One region of the Blautia sp. SC05B48 genome, then DNA from elsewhere that is predicted to be linked to it. Evidence: riboswitches for the same ligand, from Rfam matches in the RefSeq annotation. Region 1 holds a riboswitch; the other holds the start of a gene.
What was found. Region 1 has a riboswitch for ZMP and ZTP ahead of EYS05_RS12135 (IMP cyclohydrolase). Riboswitches for the same ligand answer to the same signal wherever they lie in the genome.

Region 1 (9,452 bases):
TGCAGCAGGAAGCTGCCAAGACATTGAATTTTTCTACGCAGAAGACTATGCGCCTGGCACAGCAGTTATATGAAGGTGTGGATGTAAAAGGCAGTGGTACGGTAGGTCTGATCTCCTATCTGCGTACAGATTCCACTCGAATTTCAGAGGAAGCAGATGCAGCAGCAAGAACTTATATTTCTGAGCAGTATGGTTTAGATTATGTTTCTCAGACAGAGAAGGCAATCAAAAACGGACAGAAGATACAGGATGCTCATGAGGCAATCCGTCCTACAGATATTGCGAGGACACCAGTTCTGGTGAAGGAATCCCTGACCAGGGATCAGTTCCGTTTATATCAGCTGATCTGGAGACGTTTTGCGGCAAGCAGAATGGCACCGGCACGTTATGAGACCACGTCTGTCAAGATCGGAGCAGGTGAGTATGTGTTTACGGTTGCGGCATCCAAGGTTGCCTTTGATGGTTTTATGTCTGTGTACACAGAAGAGGGCGATGACAAAAAGGGCAATGTTTTAAGTCAAAGTCTGGAGAGGGGTATGGAGCTGAAGCTGAAAGAGCTGAAGCCGGAGCAGCATTTTACACAGCCGCCGGCACATTACACAGAGGCGTCACTTGTAAAGACCATGGAAGAGCTTGGAATCGGACGTCCAAGTACGTATGCGCCGACCATCACAACGATCATCAGCAGACGCTATGTATCCAAGGAACAGAAAAATCTTTACGTCACAGAGCTTGGAGAGGTTGTTAATAATATTATGAAACAGGCTTTTCCAAGTATTGTGGATGTAAACTTTACAGCAACTATGGAGGGGCTTTTGGACTGCGTGGAAGCTGGTACTGTACAGTGGAAAACGGTTGTACGTAACTTCTATCCGGATCTGAAGCATGATGTGGATGAGGCTGAAAAAGAACTTGAGAAAGTTGATATACAGGATGAGGTTACGGATGTGATCTGCGACAACTGTGGCCGCAACATGGTGATCAAGTATGGTCCTCATGGAAGATTTCTTGCATGTCCCGGATTTCCGGACTGCCGTAATACAAAACCATATTATGAGAAAATCGGTGTTGCATGTCCGAAGTGCGGCGGCGAAATTGTCATGAAAAAAACGAAAAAAGGCAGAAAATATTACGGATGTGAGAATAATCCGGAATGTGATTTTATGTCCTGGCAGAAACCTTCTGCAAAGAAATGTCCGAAATGTGGTAATTATATGCTCGAAAAGGGAAATAAACTGGTTTGTAGCCAGGAAACCTGTGGATATGTGGAACAAAAACCAAAAGATGAAGATTGATCGAAAAAATGCTTTTCTATTAATTTTCAGAAAATCCCGTTAAAAATAAAAAAAATATAAAAATGTCTTGTAAATTTCCAGAATAACGTGTAATATTAGACTAGAAAAACGATTTCTTTCAAGGTACGAAAGTGAAAGGAGGAAAAATGAGCGTTCAGTTGCTAGATAAAACTAGAAAAATCAATAAGCTTCTGCATAACAGCAGCTCAAGCAAGGTAGTGTTTAACGACATTTGTCAGGTGCTCATGGAAACCTTAAGTTCCAATATCCTGGTACTCAGTAAGAAAGGTAAGGTTCTGGGAGTCAGTATCTGCCCGGGTGTGGATGAGATCACAGAGCTGATCGATGACAAGATTGGCGGACATATCGACCCGTTATTAAATGAGAGATTTCTTGGTGTTCTTTCCACAAAGGAGAATGTCAATCTCCAGACACTTGGCTTTGAGCATGTACCCGGAAATTATCAGGGAATCGTGAATCCGATCGATATTGCAGGTGAGAGACTGGGAACGTTATTCATGTACCGCAATGATCATCCCTATGATATTGAAGATATTATCGTCAGCGAGTATGGTACAACAGTTGTAGGCCTGGAAATGATGCGTGCGGTTCATGATGAGAACGCGGAAGAAGACAGAAAACAGCAGATCGTTAAATCGGCATTCAGTACACTGTCCTTCTCAGAGCTTGAGGCGATCATCCATATCTTTGATGAGCTGGATGGGGATGAGGGTATCCTGGTTGCCAGCAAGATTGCTGACCGTGTAGGTATCACCAGATCTGTGATCGTAAATGCATTGCGTAAATTCGAGAGTGCAGGTGTGATCGAATCCCGTTCATCCGGTATGAAGGGAACTTACATTAAAGTTCTTAATGAAGTGATCTTTGATGAGCTTGAGGAGATAAAAGCACAGAGAAGCAAGAAGGCATAATGTGATCAGCACTGTCAGATGCTTGATATAAGATAAAGAACGTGACAAAAGAGACTTCCCGTTATCGTGGGAGTCTCTTTTTTGTCTGTTTCATAAAATCAAAATAAATAATGAAATTAAGAAAACAAGAGAAAAAAAGAGTATTAAAGAGATAAAATTAGAATAATATAGAAAAACTATATCTTAAAAGGGTTGCGAAAATATGTGAAATTCACTAATATAGCCATAGTGATTAGCACTCGTAGAAAGTGAGTGCTAGCAGACGAAGATGGAACTTATAAAGGAGGAACATAGATCATGAAGTTAGTACCTTTAGGCGACAGAGTAGTATTAAAACAGGTTGAAGCAGAAGAAACAACAGCATCCGGGATTGTGCTTCCGGGACAGGCACAGGAGAAACCACAGCAGGCAGAGGTTATTGCAGTTGGACCTGGCGGAGTTGTAAACGGGAAAGAAGTAAAAATGGAAGTAGAAGTCGGAAATACTGTTATCTATTCCAAATATGCAGGAACAGAAGTAAAGATGGATGGAACTGATTATATTATTGTAAAGCAGGAAGATATCCTGGCAATCATTAAATAATATAAACATCTTATCGTATATCAATATAAATAGGAGGTCATTTTATCATGGCAAAAGAGATTAAATATGGCGCAGAAGCAAGAGCAGCACTTGAAGCTGGTGTAAATAAACTTGCAGATACAGTAAGAGTGACACTTGGACCGAAAGGAAGGAATGTAGTCCTTGACAAATCTTTCGGTGCTCCGCTTATCACAAACGATGGTGTTTCCATTGCAAAAGAGATTGAGCTTGAGGACGGATTTGAGAATATGGGTGCCCAGATCATCAAAGAAGTTGCATCCAAGACAAATGATGTAGCTGGTGATGGTACTACAACAGCAACCGTACTTGCACAGGCAATGGTACATGAGGGAATGAAGAACCTGGCTGCAGGCGCAAACCCGATTATCCTCAGAAAAGGAATGAAAAAAGCAACAGATGTTGCAGTAGAAGCAATCAAAAACATGAGCCAGGCGATCAACGGAAAAGCTCAGATTGCTAATGTAGCTGCAATCTCTGCAAGTGATGAGCAGGTTGGACAGCTTGTTGCAGACGCTATGGAGAAAGTTTCCAAAGATGGTGTTATCACTGTTGAGGAGTCCAAGACAATGCATACAGAGCTTGATCTGGTAGAAGGTATGCAGTTTGACCGTGGATATATTTCCGCATACATGTCAACAGATATGGAGAAGATGGAGGCAACTCTTGATGATCCGTACATCCTGATCACAGATAAGAAGATCAGCAATATTCAGGAGATCCTTCCGCTTCTTGAGCAGGTCGTTCAGGCAGGTGCAAAACTTCTCATCATCGCTGAGGATGTTGAGGGTGAGGCTCTTACAACCCTGATCGTTAACAAACTGAGAGGAACATTCCAGGTAGTAGCTGTTAAAGCTCCTGGTTATGGCGACAGAAGAAAAGAGATGCTTCAGGATATCGCAATCCTGACAGGCGGACAGGTAATCTCCGACGAGCTTGGCCTTGACCTGAAAGAAGCTAAGATGGAGCAGCTTGGACGTGCAAAATCTGTTAAAGTTGCAAAAGAGAACACCGTTATCGTTGATGGTCTTGGAGATAAAGAAGACATCGCAAAACGTGTTGCTCAGATCCGTGCACAGATCGAGGAGACAAAATCTGAGTTTGATAAAGAGAAACTTCAGGAGAGACTTGCAAAACTGGCTGGCGGCGTAGCTGTTATCCGTGTAGGTGCTGCTACTGAGACAGAGATGAAGGAAGCAAAACTTCGTCTGGAAGATGCTCTTGCAGCAACAAGAGCAGCTGTTGAGGAAGGTATCATCGCAGGTGGCGGATCCGCTTACATCCATGCATCCAAAGAAGTTGCAAAACTTGTTGCAACACTTGAGGGAGACGAGAAGACAGGTGCAGCTGTGATCATGAAAGCTCTTGAGGCTCCGCTGTTCCACATTGCCGCAAATGCAGGACTGGAAGGCTCTGTTATCATCAACAAAGTAAGAGAGTCTGAGGTTGGAACTGGTTTCGATGCTCTGAATGAGAAATATGTAAATATGGTTGAGAACGGAATTCTTGACCCGGCTAAAGTTACAAGAAGTGCTCTGCAGAACGCAACAAGCGTTGCATCTACACTCCTTACAACAGAAGCTGTAGTTTCCACGATCAAGGAGGATACTCCTGCTCCGGCACCAAACCCGGGAATGGGAATGATGTAATTTCAATCAGGCAGGTAAATAATTTACAAAATGAGAGGGCCTGCGTCATGGACGCGGCTCTCTTTTTGTGTTATAATCAAAAGAAATCAGTAAATTACGAAAGGAAGAAGCAAATGAGTGACTTATATTCAGAACTTCTGGTAAAGAAGAAACAGACAGGGAAGGATCTTGTTGTAAAATACGGTCTTATTGCACTGACCGTGATCATGGTTCTGGGAGGTCTGGTGCTGAATGCACTTCTTCTGGTTCCGGCTATCGCTCTTGGTGTTGCATGTTATTTTGTGATTCCGAAAACAGACCTGGAATATGAATATCTGTTTGTTAACGGGGAACTGGATATTGATATGATCATGTCCAAGTCAAAGAGGAAAAGAGTAAAATCACTCCAGCTTGCGGAGGCTGATCTTGTGGCACCTCTGAAATCCCACAGAATGGATTATTACAACGGAAATCAGAAGATGAAAACCATAGACTTTTCCTCAGGGATTGAGGATCATAAGCGCTATGCCATGATCGTAAGAGACAGCGGAGAAACCTGCAAGGTGATCCTGGAGCTGGATGATGAACTTGCCAATACCATGAAAAATTCTGCACCGAGTAAAGTTTTTTTGGATTGACATGAATCTTGTTTTTTGTTACACTAGTTCACAAATTTAAAATATCTTACACAAAGGGAGGAAATGCAATGGGTACTATTATTGGTGAAGGCATTACGTTTGATGACGTCCTGCTGGTTCCGGCTTATTCTAAAGTAATTCCGAATCAGGTTGATGTTTCAACGTATTTAACCAAGAAAGTAAAGCTGAATATCCCCATGATGAGTGCGGGAATGGACACAGTTACAGAGCACAGAATGGCAATTGCTATGGCCAGACAGGGTGGTATCGGTATCATTCACAAGAATATGTCCATTGAGGCACAGGCAGAAGAGGTTGACAAAGTTAAACGTTCTGAGAACGGTGTTATCACCGATCCGTTTTATCTTTCAGCAGAGCATACACTGAAGGATGCCAATGATCTGATGGCGAAATACCGTATTTCCGGTGTTCCGATCACAGAAGGCAGAAAACTGGTAGGTATTATCACAAACCGTGATCTTAAATTTGAGACAGATTTCAGCAGAAAGATCAAGGAGTGCATGACTTCAGAAGGACTGATCACAGCTAAGGAAGGAATCACACTTGAGGATGCCAAGAAGATCCTTGCGAAATCCCGTAAGGAGAAATTACCCATTGTAGATGATGACTTTAATTTAAAAGGACTCATTACCATCAAGGATATCGAGAAACAGATCAAGTATCCGCTTGCAGCCAAGGATGCACAGGGAAGACTTCTCTGTGGTGCTGCGGTTGGTATCACAGCAAATGTGCTTGCGCGTGTTGATGCGCTTGTGAAGGCTAATGTAGATGTGATCGTAATTGATTCTGCACATGGTCATTCAGAAAACATTTTAAAAGCAGTCCGCGAGATCAAGACAGTATATCCGGAACTTCAGGTAATCGCAGGTAATGTTGCAACAGGCGAAGCTACCAAGGCTCTGATCGAGGCCGGAGTAGATGCAGTCAAAGTTGGTATCGGACCGGGATCTATCTGTACAACACGTGTTGTTGCAGGTATTGGTGTTCCGCAGGTTACTGCAGTTATGGATTGTTATGAAGTGGCTAACAGCTACGGAATCCCGATCATTGCAGACGGCGGTATCAAATATTCCGGAGATATCACCAAGGCCATCGCAGCAGGTGCCAATGTCTGCATGATGGGAAGTATGTTCGCAGGATGCGATGAGAGCCCGGGAACATTCGAACTTTACCAGGGAAGAAAATATAAAGTATATCGTGGAATGGGATCTATCGCAGCTATGGAGAATGGCAGCAAGGACCGTTATTTCCAGGAGAATGCCAAGAAGCTTGTGCCGGAGGGTGTTGAGGGTCGTGTTGCGTATAAAGGACACGTTGAGGATACCGTATTCCAGCTGATCGGTGGTTTAAGATCCGGTATGGGTTACTGTGGAGCAGAGAATATTGAGAAGCTTAAGACAACAGGCAGATTCATCAAGATTTCAGCTGCATCTCTTAAAGAGTCACATCCACATGACATCCACATCACAAAAGAGGCTCCAAACTACAGTGTAGATGAATAATAAAGGAAAAAAAGGTAAGACCGGTAAGAAGTCACCCAGGCCGTCCCATAGCGGGCGGCCTGTTTCCGTAAAGAAAACTTCCTCCGAGTCTTCCAGAAGAAAAAAGAAGTCTTTGAGAAAAAAGAATCCGATCAAGATCCTGCAAAGGGTTGTGCTGATATTTATCATTGTGATCGTTGCTTTTGCTGCGTGTGTGTTAGGATACGCATTTTTGGAGATGCGCATGGAACAGAGTGAAACTCAGTACGGACAGGAAGAAATATCCGGGAATGCCAGCGGAAATGGCGGGCCGGAACAATGGCAGGCAGAAGGAGCGCCTTTTATTGATGTGGAGCTTCTGACACCGAATTCCTATTCCAGACCACAGATTTCTATCGAACAGGTAAATTATATAGCCATTCATTATACGGCCAATCCGGGATCTACTGCCGTATCCAACCGGAATTATTTTGAAAATCTTGCGACAACACAGGACAACAAAGTCAGCAGTCATTTTGTGATAGGGTTGGAGGGAGAAGTGGTACAATGTATTCCTACCTCGGAAATATCCTATGCCACAAATTCCAGAAATGTAGATACCATATCCATTGAATGCTGCCATCCGGATGAAACAGGGCAGTTTAATACAGCAACCTATGATTCGACGGTAAAGCTGACAGCGTGGCTTTGTACACGCTTTGGGCTGACTTCGGATCAGGTGATCCGTCATTATGATGTTACAGGTAAAGACTGTCCGAAGTATTATGTGGAGAATCCCGATGCATGGATCCAGATGAAATCAGACATTGCCGCACAGATCCAGACAGATTATGCATTACAGGGGAAATAAAGTGTTATTGTTTATTTTGTGAGCAACAAGAAGTCTGGAAAAATAATTTCTGAAAATAGGGGCTTGAAAATTAAGAAGAAGTATTGTAGTATAACAGCAGAAGCTGCATGACTGGCGGAAAGTAGGATCACCTACAGGGAGTGCAGTGAAGTGAGAAGCCGACCGCCTGGGCAGCCTGATAAGGGGTGTCCAGGCGGTTTTTTGTTACCGTTCATATCCTGGGATAAGCCCTGGGCCTTACATTAGACAAGGAGGACTGTGAAAAATGACGACATTTTCACTTGAAAAAGAACTGAAAGAAAATTCCTATCCGGGAAGAGGAATTGTGATCGGACGTTCCGCTGACGGGAAACATGCAGTTACTGCATATTTTATTATGGGAAGAAGCGAGAACAGCAGAAACCGTATTTTTGTTGAGGATGGGGAAGGAATCCGTACACAGGCTTTTGATCCATCCAAGCTTACAGACCCGAGCCTGATCATCTATGCACCGGTACGTGTCCTTGGAAATAAGACCATTGTAACAAATGGTGATCAGACAGATACGATCTATGAGGGAATGGACAGACAGCTTACCTTTGAACAGTCTCTCCGCAGCAGAGAGTTTGAGCCGGATGCGCCGAACTATACACCTCGTATTTCAGGCGTTCTTCATGTTGAAAACGGTAAATTCAATTATGCGATGTCTATTTTAAAGAGCAATAACGGAAATCCGGATTCCTGTCTTCGTTATACATTCGCCTATGAGAATGCGGCAGCAGGACAGGGACGTTTTATCCATACTTATAAATGTGATGGAAATCCACTTCCAAGTTTCGAGGGAGAGCCGAAGCTGGTAGAGATCCCAAGCGATATTGATGAATTTGCGGATCTCCTCTGGAAGAGCCTGAACCAGGATAATAAAGTTTCTCTCTTTGTTCGTTTTATTGACATTGAGACAGGAAAATATGAATCCAGGATTGTAAACAAGAATAAATAAGAAAATAGGGATATCACAGAGAACGGAGGAGCTTTTTCATGAAAGAATTACAGTTAAAATATGGATGTAACCCAAATCAGAAACCATCAAAGATCTATATGGCAGATGGAAGTGAGCTTCCGATCCAGGTACTCTCCGGAAGACCAGGATACATCAACTTCCTGGATGCTTTTAATGGCTGGCAGCTGGTACGTGACCTTAAGAAAGCAACCGGACTTCCGGCAGCAACTTCATTTAAGCATGTATCTCCGGCAGGTGCTTCCATCGGACTCCCACTGAATGAGACACTGGCAAAGATCTATTGGGTAGACGATATGGACTGGAAGAATTTTTCTCCGCTTGCATGTGCGTATGCAAGAGCAAGAGGTGCAGATCGTATGTCATCATTTGGTGATTTTATTTCTCTTTCTGATGTCTGCGACAAAGATACCGCAATACTGATCAAGAGAGAGGTTTCTGATGGTGTGATCGCACCTGGATATACAGAGGAGGCTCTTGAAATTCTGAAGCAGAAGAAAAAAGGCAATTACAATGTGATCCAGATTGATGAAAACTATGTTCCGGAACCTTTGGAGCACAAACAGGTATTTGGAGTCACTTTTGAGCAGGGCCGCCAGGAGCTGGCAATTGATGATGCGCTGATCTCCAATATTGTAACAGAGAATAAAGAGCTTACGGAAGAAGCCAAGAGAGATATGAAGGTTTCTCTGATCATCCTGAAATATACACAGTCCAATTCCGTATGCTTTGTTAAGGACGGACAGGCTATCGGCGTTGGTGCAGGACAGCAGTCCCGTGTACATTGCACACGCCTTGCAGGCCAGAAGGCAGATAACTGGTATCTCCGTCAGTGCCCGAAGGTACTGGAGCTTCCGTTTAAAGACACGATCACACGTGCGGAGAGAGATAATGCCATTGATGTTTACATTGGTGAGGAATATATGGATGTCCTTGCAGATGGTGCGTGGGAAAAGACATTCACAGAGAAGCCGGAAGTGTTCACAAAAGAAGAGAAGAGAGCATGGCTG
Region 2 (9,452 bases), 1.5 Mb from region 1:
TACACAGATCGGACAGTTGCCAAATCCAAGTGCCTCCAGCTGTTTCGCCTGCTTCTGAGCATTTGCTGTAAGAACCACTTTCTTTCCACCATAAACCTTCTGTACGATCTGGTTCAGTTTGTCCTCGATGGAGCCTTCCAGTTCATAAGCATATGTGAAATCATTCGGCTCTTCAACAAGACGGATTACTTCCTCAGCAAGCTTGATTCCGCCTTCGCCACCTTTTGCCCATACCTCGGAAAGTGCTACGTTTACGCCAAGCTCCTTGCATTTTGCTTCCACAAAATCAAGCTCTGCCTTGGTATCGGTCGGGAATGCGTTAATAGCTACCACACATGGGAGTTTATATACATTCTTGATATTGCTTACATGCTTCAGAAGGTTCGGGATACCTTTTTCAAGAGCCTCAAGGTTTTCATTGTTCAGATCAGCCTTTGCAACGCCACCGTTGTATTTCAGGGCACGTACGGTTGCTACGATAACAACTGCACTTGGTGTAAGACCTGCCATACGGCACTTGATATCCAGGAATTTCTCAGCTCCAAGGTCAGCACCGAAGCCAGCCTCTGTGATCGCGTAATCAGCAAGCTTCATAGCCATCTTTGTAGCGGTTACGGAGTTACATCCGTGAGCGATATTTGCGAATGGTCCGCCATGAACGATCGCCGGAACATGCTCCAGTGTCTGTACAAGGTTCGGTTTCAGGGCATCCTTCAGAAGTGCTGTCATAGCCCCCTCTGCATGAAGGTCTCCTGCTGTTACCGGTTTCTGCTCAGCAACCTTGCCATAAGTGTATCCGATGATGATTCTGGAAAGTCTCTCCTTCAGATCTTTGATATCACTTGCCAGACAGAGAACTGCCATGATCTCAGATGCTACGGTAATGTCATATCCGTCCTCACGTGGCATACCGTTTGTTCTTCCGCCAAGTCCGTCTACTACATTACGAAGCTGACGGTCGTTCATATCCACGCAGCGTCTCCAGGTGATCTTTCTCGGGTCGATATTCAGCTCATTACCCTGGAAGATATGGTTGTCGATCATTGCTGCAAGAAGGTTGTTTGCCGCACCGATCGCATGGAAATCACCGGTAAAATGAAGGTTGATATCCTCCATCGGAACTACCTGTGCATAGCCGCCGCCTGCAGCACCACCCTTGACACCGAATACCGGTCCCAGAGATGGCTCACGAAGAGCTACCATAACATTTTTTCCAAGTCTCTGCATTCCATCTGCAAGACCTACGGTTGTCGTAGTTTTTCCCTCACCTGCCGGTGTCGGGTTGATGGCTGTCACAAGGATCAGCTTTCCGTCTTTTTTGTCTGTTTCTTTCAGAAGATTATAGTCGATCTTTGCTTTATATTTACCATACTGCTCCAGATACTTGTCATCAATACCTGCTTTCTCCGCAATCTTGGTAATTGGCTCCATTGTGCACTCCTGTGCGATTTCGATGTCACTTTTGAATCCCATAATGTTCTCCTTTCTCCGCTGCAACCGTCTGCATCTTTTATCCCATAAAAAAGAGCAGTATCTGAAGTTTTTCAAATACTGCCCAGACGGTCGACTCATCGAATCTCCGGCTCCCTCGTGGTTATCCCACAATTCCGTCAGTCACCGAAGACTTTATTAATTTGATGATTGAATACTAACATATTTATTAATGGTTGTCAATAAATTATCAAATTATTTTTTTCACTTTTAAAGTGAGCTAAGTCTAATTTTCTGAATCATTTCCGTTCTATGTATTAGTTTTCTCTCCAACATTCGTACATATCTTTTTTCATCAAATCCTCTGTTGTTTAATCGTATCTTGTACTGGTCATCCGTTAATGCGACTGTCCAGACGCTATAAACATATTACCACACTTATGAAATCAAATCTGCAAATCCTGTAGATACCAGGAATAATATCAGCATTACAACCGGCACTACATAACGGATCATAAAGCGATATAACCCTGCCCGTTTGAAATGTTCCCCATTTCGTTCCACTTCTCCTATGATCCAGTCAGGGCCGATCACCCATCCGATCAGAATACTTGTCAAGAGCGAGATAAACGGCATCAGAAAACTGTTGCTGATATAATCCATCACATCCAGAAGCTGTCCAACGGAACCATTTGGCAGCTTAAGTTCAAAATACAGTTTGTTATAACCAAGGCAGATCAGTACTGCTGTAACAAGCGAATAGATTCCGACAGCACCACACATTTTCTTACGTGGTTTATGATAAAGTTCCATGCAGTTTGCAACCAGTGTCTCCATGACAGATACGCAGGAAGTCAGTGCCGCAAATCCCATCATCAGGAAAAATGCAATTGCCACCGGACGGCCAAATACTCCCATGGCATCAAAAACCTTTGGCAGTGAGATAAATATCAGGCTTGGGCCGGAAGCCATTCCATCCTTTCCGAGAAATACAAAAACAGCCGGTATGATCATCATTCCTGCAAGAAACGCAACGCCGGTATCAAAGATCTCAATCTGATTTGTTGCTTTATTTAAATTAACTTCATTTTTCACATAAGAACCATAAGTGATCATGATTCCCATAGATACACTTAAGGAAAAGAATAACTGGCTCATCGCATCCAGAAGGATCTCCAGGAAGCGTTTTACCGTCAGTCCATGAAAATCCGGTTTGAGGTAAACAGCCAGCCCCTGCACACCAGTGCGGACAGTTCCATCCGTATCAGTATGGGACAGTGTCAGTGAAAAAATGGCAATGATCACGATCAGAAGAATCAGCCCCGGCATAATGATCCTGGAAAACTTTTCGATTCCCTTTTCCACACCACGAAATACGATCCAGGCAGTCAGGGCCAGAAAAATCAGCATAAATACAACGGGTGCAATATCTGATGTAATAAATGATGTAAAGTATCCATCTGAAGCCGCATCTTTCCCATCAGAAATAATATAAGTAAAAAAATATTTTGCAATCCATCCACCGATAACAGAATAATAGGTCATGATCAATGCCGGAACCAGAAACGTTAAATGTCCTAAAAATTTCCACTTTGGATTAAGAGCTTCAAAAGCCCTCAATGCATTTTTCTTTGTCTTTCTCCCAAGTGCTACATCCGTTGTCAACAGTACAAATCCAAAAGTCAGTACCAGTATCAGATAAACCAGCAGGAAAAGTCCTCCTCCATCTTTGGCACAGAGATATGGAAATCTCCAGATATTTCCAACTCCTACTGCACTTCCGGCTGCCGCCAGGACAAAACCTATTGAGCCGGAAAAGCTGCTTCCTTTTTCTTTCATTTCAATTTCCCCTCTTCAAGTATATATTTGATATAGGCTGAAACCTTCAGCCTAACAGCTATATCTTACCCTAAATAAAGATAAGTGCAAATGGCAGAAGTTTCTTTTTACGAAATTTTATTCCAAAAAAGTTTCTTACCACTTTACAAATCACCTGTTTTTCCGATATAATCGTATGCAATGAAAATTAATAAGAAAAATAGATAGTATGAGGAAACAAAATGAGTGATTTTACCTGTTATGTAGGTGAACAAATAAGAAAATACCGAAAAGCCGGAAAGATGACTCTGCAGGATCTGGCAGATGCCATCCATAAAAGCCGAGCTACCATATGCAAATATGAAAACGGAGATATCTCCGTTGATATCGAAACTTTATATGAGATCAGCCAGATTCTCCAGGTATCTATGTCCCAGCTTACCACTGGTCTTCCTGAAACAGCCAGTGAACCGTCCAATGCACCGGGAAAAGGACAAAAAAGCCCATTTTTTCAGGCCCAGAGGCTATATTTTTACTTTTACGATGGACGATATCAGCGTACAAAGGATGGCATCATCGATATTTATGAAAAAAAGGGCGAATCCGGAAAATATGAAGCAACCTTAACGATCTGTTCTGTTTCTGCCAACGGAAGAAGCAGTGAGATTTTTTACACCGGAAAAGTTCTTTACAGTGATATGCTGATCCGTTTTTCCTTTGTAAATCAGTATAACCCACTGGAAGAAGATCTCCTGTACATTTTTAATCCTCTGGAGCTTCGAGATTTTACAACAGGACTTTTGTGTGGGATTTCCAGTGCGGATCTGATGCCCTGCGCATTCAAATGTGTGATCACTTTAAAACCGCAGGAGCTTACCGAAGCTTTCCGCCACCAGCTTCTTTTTACAAAAAAAGATCTGAAGCGCTGGGAACAGCTGAATATGTTACTGATAGATAATATGGAAAAGTAGTTTACTGTCTCAAAAAACGGTACATCTTATATTTTATAAGCTGTACCGTTTTCGTATTTTTCTGTATCAGGATTTTCCTGCAAACCCACACCGGATCGCCTGTGTCGGACATATCTTTTTACATCTTCCACATCGGATGCACTCTGTACTGTTGGGATTCTCTGTCGGATCGACTTCCATCTGGCAGATATTTCTGCATTTTCCGCAGTGAACACATTTTTCTTTATCTACTCTGTAACGAAAAACGGAAACTTTATTAAATACCGAATAAAAAGCTCCCAGCGGACAGATATACTTACAGAATGGCCGGTATATCATAATTGATAAGATAATGGTGATCACCAGGATCGTATTTTTCCACATGTACAGCCAGCCTACTGCACTTCGCATGGATTTGTTCAGCAGCACCAGCGGGATACCTCCCTCCAGCGTTCCTGCCGGGCAGATCAGCTTGCAGAAATATGGTGCTCCCTGCCCCATGATATCTACTACAAACATAGGGAGTATGATCACAAATACAAGAAAGATCACATATTTCAGTTTTCGCAGAAGCTTATCTCCCCGAAATGTCCGAATCTTCTTTGGAAAAGGAATCTTGTTCAACAGATCCTGGATCAGTCCAAAGGGGCAGAGAAATCCGCACACCAGTCTTCCAAGCAACGCTCCCACAAAGATCAGAAATCCAGCTACATAATATGCCATTTTGAAGTTCCAGCTTCCGATCACAGCCTGAAGAGAACCAATGGGGCAGGCCCCTCTTGCCCCGGGGCAGGAATAGCAGTTTAGCCCCGGAACACATACATTTTTCAGTTTTCCGGTATAGATCTTGCCAGTTATAAACCCTGATATGTGACTGTTTGTAAGGGCCGCCCACAATGCCTGGATCCCATGCCGCGGCCATTCATTTATTTTCATCTTCTTATTATCCAATGCCTATACACTCCATACAGATGTTGATCGCTTTTGTAAAAACTACAGATACCTCGCCCCTGCAGATTCCCAGTATCATCAGTAAAATTCCAAAAAACGCCAGAGCTGGTCCGATCCACCTGGATTCTGTTATTTTCCGAATCATTTTTCCACTCTCCATAATGATCATGTTTTACTTTGAAACGTTTTTAAGCTCTTTTTCCACGATTTCCTTCCATTCGTCCAGTGTATGGCTTCCTGTATAGGTGTCGCCTACAATGTTTCCATCTTTGTCGACAAAAAATGTTTCAGGAAATGCAGAAATCCCCTGCAGACGACCGTTCATCATAGTTGCATCCGGTGTCAGGAACGGATATTCTGCTTTTGTTTTTTCCTGAAGAATGCCTGCTTTCTTTACAGCTTCCTCGTCCTGATTTCCCTTTTCATCTGTAGTATCAAGCACTACGCCTGCTACTCCAACGCCTTTATCTTTCATTTCTTTATAGAGCTCCTGAAGTTCCGGAATCTCTTTTACACATGGTGAGCACCAGGTTGTAAAAACATTTACCAGTGTCAGGTCATAGTCACTGAACACTTTTTCTGTATATGTTTTTCCATCTATTCCTGTTGTTTCAAATTTTCCTACAGATTTTACGTCCTCCGGGTTGCTGCTGGTATCCTGTGGCTGGTCAAACACGGAAATATTCTGATACGGTGTCATTTCCGTAATATCGGTTTTGATCTTTTCCAGCTCCTTTGTCAGCTTTTCATCTGCATCTTTGTTGGTGCTCAGATAATATTTGTATTTCCCGTCACTGCTGCTTCCAAGCTCTTTATGCTCTGTACAGCCGGTGATCTCATCCAGCTTTTTCTGTGAAGCTTCGTCATAAACGCCAATTGTACCGATTCTGTCCAGACCTGCCACCCAGTCGTCATATCCTGTTCCCATCTTCTGTATTTCGGCATTTTTCTGTTCCTCTGTCATTTTGCTCCAGCTTACGTAGGCATATGTCACTGCATTGGTCTGATTCTCAAAATCTTCCGTGGTAAGCATTGCAATGCTCTGGTCCTTGATCTGCTTTAACAGCTCCTTCGAAAGTGAAAGCTTCAGTCCCAGAAACGGATATTCATAAGAATCCTGTGCCTTGCAGGTTACGTCGGAAGGCTTAAATGTACCTGCTACCAGATCTGATGAAACTGCCTCTCCATCCATCATCATTGCCGCTCCGGGATCTGCTGTTTCCGTGCTTTCCGCCGCTGTTACCGGCACGCTTCCAAATGCAGATATTCCTAATACCGCAGCTGCCATAAGTGCTGTTATTTTCTGTGTTCTTAATTTCATTGTTTCTATTCTCCCTTCTGATATCACCGGCCCATATCCGGAACCAGCATATATTTTATATATAAATTTTGTTCTCTGTAGCCTTACTATATCATCCCCTGTATAAAATCTCTGTTAAGAAACAAAAAAATTTACAGGAATTTTATGCTATACATGATATTATAGATAACAAAGCAAAATCAACTGTTTTTTTGGAGGATTTATTATGCATATATTGATAATCGAAGATGAACAGCAGCTCTGCCAGTCTATTGCGGAGGGACTTCGTATGGATGGCTATGAAGCGGACACATGTTTTGACGGGGATGAAGGACTGGAATTATGTCTTGTGGAAAATTATGATCTCATCCTTCTTGATCTGAATCTTCCAGGCGTTGATGGTCTGGAAATCCTGCGCCAGTTTCGGGAATCCGATACTTCCACTCCTGTTTTGATCCTCTCTGCCAGAGGACAGATCCAGGATAAGGTTGAAGGGCTTGATCTCGGTGCCAATGACTATCTCACAAAACCTTTTCATTTTGAAGAACTGGAGGCACGGATCCGAAGTCTGACACGAAGAAAATTCATCCAGCAGGATGTGTGTCTGCAATGCGGACGTATCAGCTTTGATACCCGTACAAGAAAGGCCAGTATCGATGGACTCCCCCTTTCTCTGACCCGAAAGGAAAGTTCTCTTCTGGAATATTTCCTTCTTCATCAGAACCGTATCATAAGCCCGGAAGAAATGATCGAGCATATCTGGGACGGAAGCGTCAACAGTCTCAGCAATTCCATTCGTGTCCACATTTCTTCTCTTCGAAAAAAACTGCGCACTGCTCTCGGCTTTGATCCAATACAGAATAAGATCGGCCAGGGTTACATTTTAACGGAGGATATACAATGAAAAAAATAACCGGAAAGCTTTCTCTTCAATGGCGTCTGACACTGATCACTGCGCTGCTTATGACAGTCACCTGCATTCTGATGTATTTTTTTATCAGCCAGTCCGCAGTTGCCGGAATGGAGGATCTGGGAGATTACATGATACGGATCGATAACACTGATTCTGCTCCCATCACCTTTAATATGAATCCCTCCGTCTTATTTCCGGAGCTTTCCAATCAGCTGCAGCTAACAAAAAAGCTTTTTCTCACCAAAGGACTCATGGTAACAGGAATCATCATCCTTCTCAGCAGTATCTGCACATATTTTATCAGCCGTCAGGCATTACTTCCTCTTCGCAGGCTCAGCCAGGAGGTGAACAAAATAGAGGCCCAGAACCTTTCGAAGACTCTTGAAGTTCCTGCTACCAATGACGAGATTTCCCGCCTGACAATTTCATTTAACAAAATGCTCGCACGCCTGGATGAAGCTTTTACTGCCCAGAAGCAGTTTTCTGCCAATGCAGCCCATGAGCTGAGGACTCCTCTTGCTGTTATCCAGACAAATCTGGAGGTCTTTGCCCGCAGGGAAACACCTGCTTTAAAAGATTATCAGGAGATTTTTGCCATGCTCCAGGAACAGACCGGGCGACTTTCCCATCTGGCTGAAATCCTCCTAGATATGACCGGTGTACAGACTGTTGAACGTTCCGAAAGGATCTCTCTGGCAGCACTGACTGATGAGGTTTTCTGCGACCTGGCTTCCGTAGCGGAACAGAAGGATGTTGAACTGATCCAGCAGGAGGGAGACTGCATCATTACCGGAAGCTATCTGCTGCTGTATCGCGCTGTGTACAATCTTGTGGAAAATGCGATCAAATACAATCACTCCGGTGGAAAAGTAACCGTAAATATCCATCTTTCCGAAGAAATAACAGATACATCCGCATCTGTCAATTACGTCTTTCTTGAAGTCTCTGATACCGGAATCGGCATTCCTCCCGAATATCAGGAAAAAATCTTCACCCCGTTTTTCCGTGTGGACAAATCAAGAAGCCGTGCTATGGGAGGTGCCGGCCTGGGACTTGCACTTGTCAGTGAAATTGTCAGACAGCATAACGGACAGGTAAAAGTACTGGAAAGCAGCAAAAAAGGCAGCGTGATCGCAATCATGCTGCCAGTCTGAACATGTTTGTATTACACTTGTCTCATATTTCGATACTCTGTAGGTGAAATCCCATAGCAGCTTTTGAATACCTTCGAAAACTGAAACGGATTTGTATATCCCACATCTGAGGAAATATCCGATATGGAATATTCTGTAGTGGCCAGCAGGATTTTTGCCTGATTCATCCTTACTTTACGGAGATATTCCCGTGGTGACTGGTCGTATTCCCTGCGGAACAATGTGCTGAGATAGTTTGGATGTACATGGAGGATTCCTGCCACATCCTGGATCCGGATATCCCGGCTGTACATGCGGTCCATATAGTTTTTGGCATCCTTGGCCAGATTTTTTTCTTCTTTTGTCAGCTTTTTTATATCGCCCTGTGTTTCAAGGAGCCTGGCAAAAAGATGCAGCATTCTGCTGTTTGCCTCCAGGGATGCGGAAAAATTCCGTATGGAGAAAAACTGCTCTCCCGGAAAATCTTCTTCCTGATAAATGGCCACATCCTGAAGTCTTTTATCCATAACTGACAAAATCGACAAGATTTCTTTTTCCAGTTCTTTAGCCGAAAGCGCCAGATCCAGGATCTCGTTTTTTCCAAATAGAAGATCAATAAATTTATTTCCGTTGTCTGCATAAAATCCGATCCAGGCATATTTCCAGGGGTTCTGCAGGGAAGCTATGTATTTTCCTTCTATTCCTGCTGGTATAAAAAATGCCTGTCCGGCATGTACATTCAGCATTCTGCCTGAGATTTTCAAGCTTCCTTCTCCCTGCAGTACAAAATGCAGCAGATGATAAGGTCTGGCCTGAAACTGCCACATATGTCCTTTTTCACATTCCTGGATACCGCAGTGGTTCATCTGCATAACCGACAATTCCCGCTTTGCCCGATCCAGAAAAATATCTTTACTTCCAAGCATGGACTCACCTCCCCCGTAAACGATCTTTAA

Region 2: it holds a riboswitch for ZMP and ZTP, as region 1 does, so the genes downstream of both, EYS05_RS01955 (formate--tetrahydrofolate ligase) here and EYS05_RS12135 (IMP cyclohydrolase) in region 1, are expected to answer to the same signal.

Annotation. Positions count from the first base shown of each region.
Region 1 is NZ_CP040518.1:2,622,670-2,632,121, forward strand. It holds gene topA (type I DNA topoisomerase) at 1-1,295, shown strand, start outside; gene codY (GTP-sensing pleiotropic transcriptional regulator CodY) at 1,442-2,227, shown strand; gene groES (co-chaperone GroES) at 2,525-2,809, shown strand; gene groL (chaperonin GroEL) at 2,857-4,476, shown strand; gene EYS05_RS12120 (DUF6106 family protein) at 4,590-5,093, shown strand; gene guaB (IMP dehydrogenase) at 5,162-6,616, shown strand; gene EYS05_RS12130 (peptidoglycan recognition protein family protein) at 6,729-7,445, shown strand; ZMP/ZTP riboswitch at 7,543-7,624, shown strand; gene EYS05_RS12135 (IMP cyclohydrolase) at 7,711-8,424, shown strand; gene EYS05_RS12140 (phosphoribosylaminoimidazolecarboxamide formyltransferase) at 8,463-9,452, shown strand, end outside.
Region 2 is NZ_CP040518.1:440,901-450,352, forward strand. It holds gene EYS05_RS01955 (formate--tetrahydrofolate ligase) at 1-1,473, opposite strand, end outside; ZMP/ZTP riboswitch at 1,547-1,628, opposite strand; gene EYS05_RS01960 (sodium-dependent transporter) at 1,870-3,270, opposite strand; gene EYS05_RS01965 (helix-turn-helix domain-containing protein) at 3,492-4,220, shown strand; gene EYS05_RS01970 (4Fe-4S binding protein) at 4,287-5,135, opposite strand; gene EYS05_RS01975 (CD1871A family CXXC motif-containing protein) at 5,143-5,295, opposite strand; gene EYS05_RS01980 (TlpA family protein disulfide reductase) at 5,323-6,471, opposite strand; gene EYS05_RS01985 (response regulator transcription factor) at 6,677-7,354, shown strand; gene EYS05_RS01990 (sensor histidine kinase) at 7,351-8,517, shown strand; gene EYS05_RS01995 (AraC family transcriptional regulator) at 8,529-9,422, opposite strand; gene EYS05_RS02000 (ABC transporter permease) at 9,449-9,452, opposite strand, start outside.